Regions from separate parts of the Stenotrophomonas sp. YJH_SMC_25 genome, predicted to be linked through region 1. Evidence: predicted binding sites of a transcription regulator. Region 1 holds the regulator's gene; each other region holds the start of a gene.
What was found. The regulator FliA, encoded in region 1, starts transcription of late flagellar genes. The targets are predictions, from matches to a motif close to TAAAGTTTNNCNNNCNNNGGCCGATAA.

Region 1 (4,347 bases):
GTGGCCGTGGACCACGCCCTCCCGATCAACTGGGTGACCGATGGCCAGGACGTTCCGGAGGACCTGCACCGGGCCAGTGCGGCCAATCTCGTACTTCGCCTTGAAGATTTGCGCCGCGCGGCCGATATGCCCTGCAACCCGGAGTTGAACCATGCCGTCGCGTGAGTACGCCAAGCTGACCAAGACCTTCCCGCTGTCGGCCACCCGCAGCGAGCCGCTCGGCCCTGTGCGCACCATTGCCGTCACTGGCGGCAAGGGCGGCGTGGGCAAGACGAATGTGTCCGCCAACCTGGCGGTGGCACTGGCCGGGATGGGCAAGCGCACGCTGCTGCTGGACGCCGACCTGGGCCTGGCCAACATCGACGTGATCCTGGGGCTGAACCCGACCTTCACGCTGGCCGACCTGGTCGCCGGCCGCTGCTCGCTGGACGACGTCATCGTCGAAGGCCCGAACGGCGTGCTGGTGGTGCCGGCCGCGTCCGGCCGCCGGCACATGGCCGAGCTGGCCCCGGCCGAGCACGTCGGCCTGGTCAACGTGTTCTCCGAGCTGGAACGCGAACTGGACATCATGGTGGTGGACACCGCCGCAGGCATCACCGACGGCGTGCTGACCTTCTGCCAGGCCGCGCAGGACACCGTGGTGGTGGTCTGTGACGAGCCGGCCTCGATCACCGACGCCTACGCGCTGATCAAGGTGCTGTCGCGCGAACGCGGCGTGGACCGCATCCAGGTAGTGGCCAACATGGTGCGCGACCCCAACGAGGGCCGCGTGCTGTACGAAAAGCTGACCCGCGTCTGCGAGAAATTCCTCGCCGATGTCTCGCTGAACTACCTGGGCTGCGTGCCGCAGGACGACTGGCTGCGCCTGTCGGTGCAGCGCCAGCAGCCGGTGGTGAAGGCCTACCCGTCCAGCCCGGCCGCGCTGGCGATCACCGAGATCGCGCGTCGCACCGCACGCTGGCAGGCGCCGACCGAACCGCGTGGCGGCGTCGAGTTCTTCCTCGAGCGCATCCTCAAGCAGCGCGGGGTGGCCGCATGAAAGGCGCAGCCCAGTACAGGGAAGTCCAGCGCTCGGCGGCCAACGAGGTCATCGCCCAGCATTCGGACCTGGTGCGGCGCATCGCCCACCACCTGGCCGCGCGGTTGCCGGCCAGCGTTGAAGTGGACGACCTGATCCAGGCCGGCATGATGGGCCTGATCGAAGCGTCGCGCAGCTACGACGCCGACCAGGGCGCCTCGTTCGAGACCTATGCCTCGATCCGCATCCGCGGTTCGATGATCGACGAGATCCGCCGTGGCGACTGGGTGCCGCGCTCGGTGCACCGCCGTGCACGCGATGCCGCCGCCACCATCCGCCGCCTGGAACAGAGCAGCGGCCGCGCCGCCAGCGCCACCGAAGTGGCCGCAGCGATGGAGATGCCGCTGCCCGAATACCTGCGGTTGATGGAAGACGCCGCCCGTGGCCAGGTGCTGAGCCTGGAGTCGCGCATCGAGGACCAGGGCGAGCTGGACACCGTCGCCCAGGGCGGCCCGACCCCGCAGCAGGTACTGGAGCGTGGTGAGTTCGGCCGCGAGCTGGGCAAGGCCATCGGCCACCTGCCCGAGCGCGAACAGCTGGTGCTCTCGCTCTACTACGAGCAGGAACTGAACCTGAAGGAGATCGGCGCGGTGCTCGGCGTGAGCGAGTCGCGGGTCTGCCAGATCCACGGCCAGGCGGTGCTGCGCCTGCGTGGCCGGCTCAAGATTTTCGAGGCGGCGGACGCCGGCCTGGAAGAATGAACATGCCCGAGGCGGCTGCCCCCGGCCGCCCGGAATGAACAACAAAGGAACTCTGCTTTGAACAAGAACATGCGCATCCTGATCGTCGATGACTTCTCGACCATGCGTCGGATCGTCAAGAACCTGCTGGGCGATCTGGGCTTCACCAATACCGCCGAAGCCGAGGACGGGCATGCCGCGCTGTCGCTGCTGCAGAGCCAGCCGTTCGATTTCGTGGTCACCGACTGGAACATGCCGGTGATGACCGGCATCGAGCTGCTGAAGGCGATCCGTGCCGATGCCAAGCTGAAGACCCTGCCAGTGCTGATGGTCACCGCCGAAGCCAAGCGCGAACAGATCATCGAAGCCGCCCAGAACGGCGTGAACGGCTACATCATCAAGCCGTTCACTGCGCAGACGCTGGAAGAGAAGCTCGGCAAGATCTTCGAACGCCTGGCGGCCAGCGCCTGATGGATACCACGGTCGACAAGAGCGCCCTCTCCCTGCGCCTGCAGGAAGCCCTGGACGCACTCGAGTCCGGTGACGAGGCCGCCTGGCGGCAGCGCATCGACGGACTGGTCGCGCTGCGTACGCAGCCGATGATGAGCGGCCTCTCGCGGCTGGCCCGCGAGCTGGGGCAGGCACTGGGTGAGCTGCCGACCGTGCCCAGCGAGGCCGGTGAGCTGGACGACGCCTGCGCACGCCTGGACCACGTGGTGGCAATGACCGAACAGGCCACGCACCGCACCCTGGACCTGGCCGAGGAATGCCGCAGCCTGACCGAACAGCTGCGTGCTGAAGGCCTGCAGCCGGGCCAGGACGCGCAGCTCGAGCGCATCCGCCACAACCTGACCGAGATCGCCCTGACCCAGAGCTACCAGGACCTGACCGGGCAGATCATCCGTCGCGTGGTCGGCATCGTCCGCCGCGTGCACGAGGGCTTCGGCGCACTCGGCCTGCCGCCGGAACAGCATCGCACCGACCCGGAACTGGCCGGGCCGGCACTGAAGGGACTGGACCGCCACGCGGTCTCGCAGAACGACGCCGACGACCTGTTGTCGGATCTGGGGCTGTAAGCATGAGCGCGGTATCCGACGACATCACTGCCGATTTCATCATCGAGGCACAGGAAATCCTGGATCGCCTGGGCGAACAGCTGGTGTCGCTGGAGCAGGCACCGCAGGACACCGAGCAGCTCAACGCCGTGTTCCGTGGATACCACACGCTCAAGGGCGGTGCCGGCTTCCTTGGCGTTACCGCGATGGTCGAACTGTGCCACGCCGCTGAAGAGGCCCTGGGCATCGCGCGTGCCGGGCAGGCGGTGCTGCAGGCCCACCACTTCGACGCCGCCCAGCAATCGCTGGACTACCTGCAGTCGATGCTGGACGCCGTGTCCTCCGGCACCGAGCCAGGCTATGCGCCGCCGGACCTGATCGCGCAGTTCGACATGAACGGTGGCACTGCCGCGCCGGTCGCTGCGGCCGCCCCTGCGGCAGCTGGCAGCGACCTGATCACCGACGACGAATTCGAGGCCCTGCTCGACCAGCTGCATGGCGGCAACGCACCGACCGCGGTCGCGCCGGCCAGGAAGGCCGACGACGGCCTGATCAGCGAAGACGAGTTCGAAGCGCTGCTGGACCAGCTGCACGGCGGCGCTGCGCCAGGCGCGAAGCCTGCTGCCACCGTCGCGGCGGCACCTGCCGCTGCACCGCGCCCAGCGCCCGTACCGGCGCCCGCCGCCAAGCCGGCGCCCAAGCCGATGGCCGAGGCCGAGCACACCGTGCGCGTGGACACCAAGCGCCTGGATGCGATCGTCAACCTGATCGGCGAACTGGTGCTTTCCCGCAACCGCCTGAAGACCCTGCGTGCACGCCTGCGCGACGAGGAGCTGGACCGCGCCGTATCGACGCTGGACATCGCCACTGCCCGCCTGCAGTCGGCGGTGATGCGTACCCGCATGCAGCCGGTGGGCAAGGTGTTCTCGCGCTTCCCCAAGGTCGCCCGCGACGTCGCCCGCTCGCTGAAGAAGGAAGTGGACCTGGAGCTGGTCGGCGCCGAAACCGAACTCGACCGCAACCTGGTCGAAGCACTGGCCGATCCGCTGGTGCACCTGGTCCGCAACGCCATCGACCATGGCGTGGAAATGCCCGACCTGCGCGAAGCACAAGGCAAGCCGCGGATGGGCCATGTACGCCTGTCGGCGCAGCAGGAAGGCGACTACGTCAGCATCGAGGTGCAGGACGATGGCGCCGGCATCGACCCGGAGAAGCTGCGCGCGAAGGCGCGTGAGAAAGGCCTGATCGATCCGGAAGCCGCCGCCCGCCTGAGCAGCGAGGAATGCCTGCACCTGGTGTTCCTGCCCGGCTTCTCGACCAAGCAGCAGGTCACCGACATCTCCGGCCGTGGCGTCGGCATGGACGTGGTGCAGTCGCGCATCCGCGAACTGAGCGGCCAGATCCAGATCCAGTCGGAACTGGGTCGTGGCAGCCGCTTCCTGATCCGCGTGCCGCTCACCCTCGCGATCCTGCCGACCCTGCTGGTGCAGGCCGGCGAGGACGTCTACGCGCTACCGCTGGCACGCGTGATGGA
Region 2 (4,347 bases), on a different contig from region 1:
TGATGTCGCTCCCCATCACCCTGCAGTCTGCTGCACTCGATGCCATCGGCGCAGGCAGCCTGCTGTACGGCAAACCCTGGTCGACCGCGTATGCAGTACTGGTTCCGCCAACACTGCTGTTGCTGTACGCAGCCGGCTGGCTGATCGAACGCGCCGCGCGCGGCCGCTAGCCAGCGGCACCGACCGGTTGCGTGCATGCGGTGCCCTGCATGCGGGGCATCGCGATGCAGGGGGTCATCCAACATCCAGTCGCAGGTTGCTTACGCCGCCTGCGCAGGCACGATGGGCATGCGCGCGCCCTGCTCCACCTTGAACACCGCCACCGACGTGGTCAGCGCATGCGCCTGTTCTTCAAGCGCGCGGCTCGCCGCAGTGGCTTCTTCCACCAGCGCAGCGTTCTGCTGGGTCACCTGGTCCATCTGCACCACCACCTGGTTGACCTGCTCGATACCGGCGGCCTGTTCCTTGCTGGCCGCTGCGATGTCGCTCATCAGCTGCGTGGTGCGCGAGCTGGCCTGGGCCACGCGGGCGATCGCGGCTTCCGATTCAACGGTCACCGCCAGGCCACTCTTCACCTTGGCAGCGGCGTCTTCGATCAGCTCCTTGATTTCCTTGGCGGCGACACCGGCACGCTGTGCGAGCGTGCGTACCTCGCTGGCGACCACGGCAAAACCACGGCCCTGCTCACCTGCACGCGCGGCTTCGACCGCAGCATTCAGCGCCAGGATGTTGGTCTGGAACGCGATGCCGTCGATCACGGTGGAGATTTCCGAGATGCGTGCCGAGGACTGATCGATCTCACCCATCACCGACGCCATCTGCGCCATCGCCTGCTCGGTTTCGCGTACGGCGGCACCGGCGGCATGCGCTTCACTGTCGGCCTGACGAGCGAGCTCGGCATTCTGGCGCACAGTCGAGGTCAGTTCCTCCATCGATGCGGCGGCTTCTTCCAGGTTGGCGGCCTGCTGCTCGGTGCGGCGCGACAGGTCGTTGTTGCCGGCAGCCAGTTCCTGCGCCGCGTTGTTGATGCTGTCGGCGGCCACCTGGATGCCACGCACGATGCCGGTCAGCTGCGCGGTGGTGGTGTTGGCGTCGTCACGCATGCGGGCGAATACACCGTCGTACTCGCCGTCCATGCGTGCAGTCAGGTCGCCGTGCGAGATCGCACGCAGCACATCGGAGACATCAGCGATGCTGGCCTGCGAACTGGCCATCATGCCGTTGAGGTGCTCGACCATCGCCTTGAACTGGAACTGGAACGCAGCGGCATCGCCACGCATGCTGAAATCACCGGCGCGCGCGGCCCGGGCCAGTGCATCGATCTGCGCGTTGATCGCCATCAGGCTCTGCTTCACTGCGGCCAGAGTACGGGTCAGCGTACCCTTCTCGCCCGGGTAGTCCGGCAGGTCGCGGCTGAGGTCACCGATGGCGTAGCGCTGCATCACTTCGGCCATCAGCAGTTCCACCTGCACGTGCGATTCGACCAGGCTGTTGGTGGCCTGCACCATGCGGCCGAAATCGCCGGGGAAGGCGCTGGCGTCCATGCGGTAGCGGATCGCACCGGCCTCGTGCTGTTCGGCCATCTGCAGCTGCGCGCCGATCGCCGCCTGCACACTCTGGCGCACGCTGGCCATCGCCTCACCCAACTGGGTCAGTTCGTCACGGCCGCCGAGGCGGAACTCCTGGTCCAGCTGGCCCTTGGACAGGCGTTCGGCCAGGTTCACCGCGCGGGCCAACGGGCCGGTCAGGCTGCGGCCGATCATCACCGAGGCACCGATGCCCACCAGCAGCGCGACGCCGCCCAGCACCAGCAACTGCAGCAGGCTACGCTCGCCCAGGCGGATTGCCTCGGCAGCAGCCTCACGGCTTTCCTTCTCCTCGAAGTCCACGCCATCGGACAGCGCCTTGTTCCAGCCGTTGGCGGCTTCCTGCACCGGGCCCAGGGTCAGCGCCACGGCGCCCGGGTAGTCGCCCTGCTCCATCAGTTCGCTGGTCTGCTTGTTGAGCGGACGCGCGATGGCACGCTTGGCGGCGATGGTTTCGGCAATGGCCTTGCCCTCGGCGTCGCTGGGCAGCGCCTGGTAGGCCGTCCAACTGGCCTCATAGCGCTTGACCAGATCGGCGATGCGCTGCTCATCATGGCCACGATCATCGCCCTGGCGGATCAGCATCTCGCGGCGAACGACCATCATCTGGTTGTTGGCATCGAGCATCTGCGAGAGCAGGCGCACTTTGGCCACGCTGACATCGACCACCTGCTGCATCGCGCGCTTCTGCACGACACTGGCGGTGGCGCCGGTGGCCACCACGGCCGCAACCAACAGCAGCAACAGGCCAAAGCCCAGCCCAAGACGCCAGGCAACCCTGACATTCCTCAAGTAGTTCATCGGTACATCCAAAACGGGGGGATGTGGCGTTATCGGCGGCCCGCCAGGCAATCTTGATCGCCAACCGCCAATGGCGTGGGGCACCATTCACCTTGGTGAGCCCTTGGCCGGCGGCACCCTCGCGGGGACGGTGGCGCAACGACCCGACTGCTCATGCAGACGTCAGGTCTCTTTCACGGCGGCTCGGCGCGGCCTGCAGGCAAGGTGGTGGCGTCATCTGCTGGAGTTCCCAATGCCATTACCCGTGTATCGATCCACCCTGCTCGCTCTCTCGCTGCTGGCATCGCCGGCGTTCGCGCAGGCACCGCCGCCTGGTCTGCCCGCCCCCATTGCCGAGAAGGCCGGACCGGACACCGCAGCACGTTCCGCCCTGCATGCCCAGGTGCTGCTGGATCGCGCGAATTTCTCGCCCGGCCAGATCGACGGTGAAGTGGGCAGCAACCAGCGGCGCGCGGTGTCGGGTTTCCAGGCGGCGCACGGCCTGACCGTCACCGGTGAACTGGACGACGCGACCTGGCAGGCCCTGCAGGCTGATACGGTCCCCCCCCTGGCCAGCTACACGCTGACCAGCGAGGATGTCGCCGGGCCGTTCCAGGCGGTGCCGAAGGGCCCCGCCGCACAGGCCAAACTGAAATCGCTGGGCTTCAACAACGTCGAAGAGTCGCTGGGCGAACGCTTCCACGCATCCCCTGAGCTGTTGAAGCTGCTCAATCCGGGCGTGGATCTGAGCAAGGCGGGCAACCGCATCCAGGTGCCCAATATCGCACCATCGCCGCTACCGAAGGCGGCCAAGGTGGTCGTCGACAAGTCCGATTCCAGCCTGCAGCTGCTGGATGCGCAAGGCAAGGTGATCGCTCAGGTGCCGGTTTCCTCCGGCAGCCAGCATGATCCGCTGCCGATCGGCGAATGGAAGATCCTGGGCGTGTATCGCGACCCGCCGTTCCACTACAACCCCAAGCTGTTCTGGGATGCGCGCAAGGGCGAAAAGAAGGCGACACTGCCGCCGGGCCCGAACAATCCGGTCGGCCGGGTCTGGATCGACCTGTCCAAGCCACACTACGGCCTGCATGGCACGCCCGAGCCCGGCCATGTCGGCAAGACCGAGTCACATGGTTGCGTGCGCATGACCAACTGGGATGCGCTGCGCGTGGCCGATGCGGTGGATACCTCCGTCCCCGTGGTGATGCAGGAGTGAGCCGATGCGTCTTTCGCAGCTGATCGTGCTGGGCGTGCTGCTGGGACTGGGGGCCGGCTGGTGGCTGCGCCGCGATGCAGGCGAGCCGGTAGCCGCCTCGCTGCCGGAAGCACAACCGGCAGCCGCTGTGGCGCCGGCCAAGGGATCGGTAGCGCCGCTCGACACGGCCCCTGCCCCCGCCGCCACCGCACCGTCAGCCGCGCGGACTGCGGATGCGCCGTCGGGTCTGCTGCTGCCGGTACAGGGCGTCCTGGCCTCCCAGCTGCGCGACACGTTCACCGATGCGCGCAGCGAAGGCCGCGTGCACGATGCCATCGACATCATGGCCACCGCCGGTACGCCGGTGCTGGCAGTGGCCGATGGCACGGTGGAAAAACTGTTCAACAGCGAGCGCGGTGGCCTGACGATCTACCAGTTCGAGCCCAGTGGCCGCTGGTGCTACTACTACGCGCATCTGCAGCGCTACGCCGATGGCCTGGCGGAGAAGCAGGTGATCAAGCGCGGAGACGTCCTCGGCTATGTCGGCAGCACCGGCAACGCCAGTGCCGAGGCTCCGCATCTGCACTTTGAAGTGCACGTGCTGGGGCCGGAGAAGCAGTGGTGGAAGGGGGAATCGATCAATCCGTATCCACTGCTGAATCCGCCTGCTTCGAAGCCCGGTGCTGCCAGCGCCGCAAAGTGAACGTGAACACCGCCAAGGCAGCTCCTGGAATCAGCAGGAGCAGTGCCGCCACTTTCCAGAAGAAGAACGGCCACAACCAGACA
Region 3 (4,347 bases), on a different contig from region 1:
CTCGGTGCAGCGCGTGACCGACATCATGGCCGAGATCTCCGCCGCTTCGCAGGAACAGTCGGCCGGCATCGAGCAGGTCAACCAGACCGTGGTGCAGATGGACGAAACCACGCAGCAGAATGCCGCGCTGGTGGAGGAAGCGACTGCTGCGGCGCGCGCCATGGAAGACCAGGCCGTGCAGCTGGGCGAAGCCGTGGCGCGCTTCCGGCTGGCATCGCAGGGCGTCGCCGCTGCGCCGGCACGCTTGGCAAATGCACCGCAGCCACGTCAGGTCGCGGCCGCCCTGCCCGTCACCAAGGCAGCACCGACACGGCCGCTGCGGGCGTCGGCCGCCCAGCCGGCGCTGGCTGCCGAGGGTGATTGGCAGGAGTTCTGACCCCACGCAGAAAGCATCCGCCCATGGGGTGGATGCACCAGCATGGCGGGCCACGGGGCCAGATCCCTTTCCCACGGGAAAGGGATCTGGCCCCTTATGCATGGAAAGTGATGCAAATCCCACTTCATAATCCAATGAAGAGGCCGATATCCCCATCGAGCCTGCAACAACGCGTGCTGGCGCCCGCCCCTGATCACAGACTCCATGTCCGACGGCCACGACACTGAACTGCATGATGTCCACGCGGCCGACGCCGCGGACGAACGCTTCCTGGTCCGCAACCCCCGCCAGCTGCGGCAGCTGCTGCGCTCGCTGATCGACCAGCGATCACTGATCAACGCGCATATCGACGGCCGGGATCGTTCCTTCCCGACCGCCCTGCTTGATCTCGACGAGGACGAAGACTACCTGCTGCTCGACGGCAGCCCGCAGGAGGCGTCGAACCGTGCCGCCGAGCAGGCCGACCACCTGCTCTGCTTCGCCCAGCTTGAACGTGTCCTTGTGCGGTTCCGCCTGCACGAACTGCAGCGCGTGGACAACGACGGCCACGTCGCCTTCCGCGCCCCGCTGCCGGACGAACTGGTGCATCTGCAGCGCCGTGAGCTGTACCGGCTGGAGACCCCGGTCACCGACTCGCCGCATCTGCTGCTGCCACCCGGCGAAGCACGTGCCGAAGCGCTGTCGATGCGGGTGGTGGACATCAGCGGTGGCGGCCTGGCCGTAGTGGTTCCCAACGACTGCGCCGTATTCGGCCTGCAGAAGCGCTACCCGGCGCAGCTGTCGCTGCCCGATGGCCCCGACCTGGACATCGAACTGGTGGTCTGCAACCTGCTGCCACAGCGACAGCCCAATGGCATCGAGGTCAAGCGCGTGGGAATGCGCTTTGACAGCCTGCCGCGCGGCGGCGACAGCGCCATCCAGCGCTACATCTTCCGCATCGACCGCCAGCGCAAGGCGCGCCGCAACGGCGAGCTCTGAGGCCCGTTCGACCGTTCGTGCCGGCCGGCGGCCGGCAACCCGCATGATGCCGTCGCCGGCCAGCGGCCGGCACTACCGATCTTCGGCGGATCCACGCCATATGCGCGTGCCGGCCGCGCCGCGGTAGATCCACGCCATGCGTGGATGCCTCTCCCCCGGCACCTAAAGTCCCCCCACGCGGGGCCGATATCGAGCCTGACACCGGGACTTCCGGCAGAACCAGGACCCCTCGATGAACGACAAGACCAGCTCCGCCGCCAGCGCCGGTGGCGAATTCCTCAGCTTCACCCTCGGCGCCGAGCACTACGGCGTGGACATCCTCAAGGTGCAGGAGATCCGTGGCTACGATGCGGTCACCCGCGTGCCGGACGCCCCGGACTACATCAAGGGGGTGATCAACCTGCGCGGCACCATCGTGCCGGTCATCGACCTGCGCTTGAAGCTGCGCCTGGACAACGCCCGCTACGACGCCTTCACCGTGATGATCGTGCTCAACGTCGAAGACCGCGTGGTCGGCATCGTGGTCGACAGCGTGTCGGACGTGATCCCGCTGTCGGCCGAGCAGATCCGCCCGACCCCGGAGTTCGGCGCTGCAGTCGACACCCGCTTCATCTCCGGCATCGGCACCCACGACGACCGCATGCTGATCCTGCTGGACATCGAGACCCTGCTCGACAGCGCCGACATGGGCCAGGCCTCCCTCGCCGAAGACGCTGCCGCCTGAGCCATCGGACCTGCTTCACGTTCTGGTCACAAAACCCTTCAGTTCCCCCCAGCAGTGCCGATAGGGGGACAGAAGCCGGTCGCGCAGGAGCGCGCGGAACCGGAACGACCATCACCATCCCCGGAGATACACCTCGATGAAGTCCCTGCTTGCGTTCGTTTCGGCCGCTGTCCTGGCCACCACCGCTTCCTCCGCGTTCGCCCAGGCGGCCGACATGATCCCGCCGGAACTGGCCCCGCGTTCGGTCGGCAAGGACGGCATGGTCTGTGGCAAGGTCGAAAAGGCCCGCTACGCAGAAGGTTCCGAAGGCCAGCCGACCTTCCTGTACATGGGCGGTGCCTTCCCGCGCCACACCTTCTCGGCCCGCATCGCCGGCGAGAACCGCGGCAAGTTCTCCTTCCCGCTGGAAACCCTGGAAGGCAAGACCGTGTGCGTGATCGGCAAGATCCAGCGCGACGCCTCGCGCGCGGAAATCGAAGTCAGCTCGCCGGCGGGCCTGAAGCTGGCCAACATCAAGTAATCCGCTGTCCGTCGAACCACGCCGGAGCTTGTGCCGGCGTGGTTTCTGCTGCAACCGGGCCCGACGCCCGGACGCGTCTGCCTTAGGAGATCGCAACGCCCATGCCGTGGATCAACAACCTGAAACTGATGCCGAAGCTGCTGTTGACCTTCGGCGTCCTCCTGCTGGTGATGCTGCTGCAGGGCATCGTCGCCTATCGCGGACTGCATTCGCTGAACAACGTCACCACCGAGTTGGCGGGTTCGCGCATGGAAAGCATCCGCATGGCCGGCGAGATGCGCGGCATGCTGGGCGAGTACCGCAATGCCGCCTACCAGCAGCTGATCCGCGCCAGCGATGACGTCAAGTCCGACGCGCGCAAGCAGGCCGTCGACCTGCGCACCAGCATGGACACGTCGATCAAGGAATACCCGAAGCTGGTCGACAACGCGCAGCAGAAGAAGCTGTTCGATACCTTCGCCAAGGAATGGAAGGACGCCCTGGCCTCCTACGACAGCGTCACCGAGATGCTGGAGCTGGACCTTCCGGACGATGCCATCGATACCTTCGTGGGCGAGACCCGCACCAAGCACCGCAAGGCTGCATCCGCGCTGGAAGCGCTGATCGCCGAAGACAACCGCCTCGCCCGCGCCTCGCGCGAAGAGGCCGCGTCCACCTATTCCGCCTCCGCCGTGCTGACCGTGATCGCCCTGCTGGGCGGCGCCGCGCTCGGCCTGGTGCTGGTCTGGCTGTTCGCGCGCGCCCTGGTCGGCAGCGTGCGTGGCGCCGTGTCGGTTGCCAACGACGTGGCCGGCGGCAAGCTCGATGGCCACATCGACGTCAGCCGCCAGGATGAAGTGGGCGAACTGATGCAGGCCATGCAGCGGATGCAGCGCGACCTGCGCGAACGCATCGAAACCGACCAGGCCGTTGCCCGCGAGAACCTGCGCATCCGCACCGCGCTGGACTACAGCTCGACCGGTGTCTACCTGACCGATACCAGCAACACCATCGTCTACAGCAACCGCGCCCTGCAGCAGACCCTCAGCCAGTACCAGGATGAAGTACGCCGCGACCTGCCGGACTTCGACGCCCAGGCCTCGTTGATCGGCAAGCCGGTCACCGTGCTGGAACACCGCGGCGAGATGGACCAGACGCTGTTGGGCAACCTGAAGGCCCACGGCGTCGCCCGTCGCCCGATGCAGTACGGCGATGCCCAGTTCGCGCAGGTGGTGTCGACCATCCGCAACGAAGGCGGCGACACCGTCGGCTACGTGGTGGAATGGCGCGACCGCACCCAGGAAGCACTGGTCGAAGCCGAAGTGGCGCGCGTGATCGCCCAGGCCGCCGCCGGCGACCTGTCCGGCCGCATCGACGCCAGCGACAAGGAAGGCTTCTTCCTGCAGCTGGCCCAGCAGATTAACGGCCTGCTGGACGCCAATGCCGGCAGCATCGAACAGATCTCCGGCCTGCTTGCCGCGCTGTCGCAGGGTGACCTGACCGTGCGCATGCACGGCGACTACCAGGGCGTGTTCGCCCGCATGCGCGACGACGCCAACGCCACCGCCGCGCAGCTGAGTGAAATCGTCACCCGCATCAAGCAGTCCAGCCGCGCGATCAGCTCGGCCGCCGGCGAGATCGCCTCGGGCAACAGTGACCTGTCGCGCCGTACCGAGCAGCAGGCCGCCAACCTGGAAGAAACCGCTGCCTCGATGGAGGAACTGACCTCCACCGTGCGCCAGAACGCCGAGCACGCCCGCCAGGCCAACC

Region 2: the regulator FliA is predicted to act here: its motif matches at 2,417-2,443, upstream of AC5P7E_RS02730 (methyl-accepting chemotaxis protein).
Region 3: the regulator FliA is predicted to act here: its motif matches at 1,518-1,544, upstream of AC5P7E_RS21025 (chemotaxis protein CheW).

The regions. Positions count from the first base shown of each region.
Region 1 is NZ_JCAFSV010000022.1:9,054-13,400, reverse strand. It holds gene flhF (flagellar biosynthesis GTPase FlhF) at 1-165, shown strand, start outside; gene AC5P7E_RS20000 (MinD/ParA family ATP-binding protein) at 152-1,039, shown strand; gene AC5P7E_RS19995 (RNA polymerase sigma factor FliA) at 1,036-1,779, shown strand; gene cheY (chemotaxis response regulator CheY) at 1,837-2,229, shown strand; gene AC5P7E_RS19985 (protein phosphatase CheZ) at 2,229-2,834, shown strand; gene AC5P7E_RS19980 (chemotaxis protein CheA) at 2,837-4,347, shown strand, end outside.
Region 2 is NZ_JCAFSV010000001.1:577,133-581,479, forward strand. It holds gene AC5P7E_RS02725 (hypothetical protein) at 1-170, shown strand, start outside; gene AC5P7E_RS02730 (methyl-accepting chemotaxis protein) at 261-2,387, opposite strand; gene AC5P7E_RS02735 (L,D-transpeptidase family protein) at 2,620-3,582, shown strand; gene AC5P7E_RS02740 (M23 family metallopeptidase) at 3,587-4,264, shown strand; gene AC5P7E_RS02745 (hypothetical protein) at 4,200-4,347, opposite strand, start outside.
Region 3 is NZ_JCAFSV010000033.1:1,046-5,392, reverse strand. It holds partial or broken gene AC5P7E_RS21035 (methyl-accepting chemotaxis protein) at 1-376, shown strand, start outside; gene AC5P7E_RS21030 (flagellar brake protein) at 581-1,354, shown strand; gene AC5P7E_RS21025 (chemotaxis protein CheW) at 1,587-2,078, shown strand; gene AC5P7E_RS21020 (hypothetical protein) at 2,215-2,598, shown strand; gene AC5P7E_RS21015 (methyl-accepting chemotaxis protein) at 2,700-4,347, shown strand, end outside.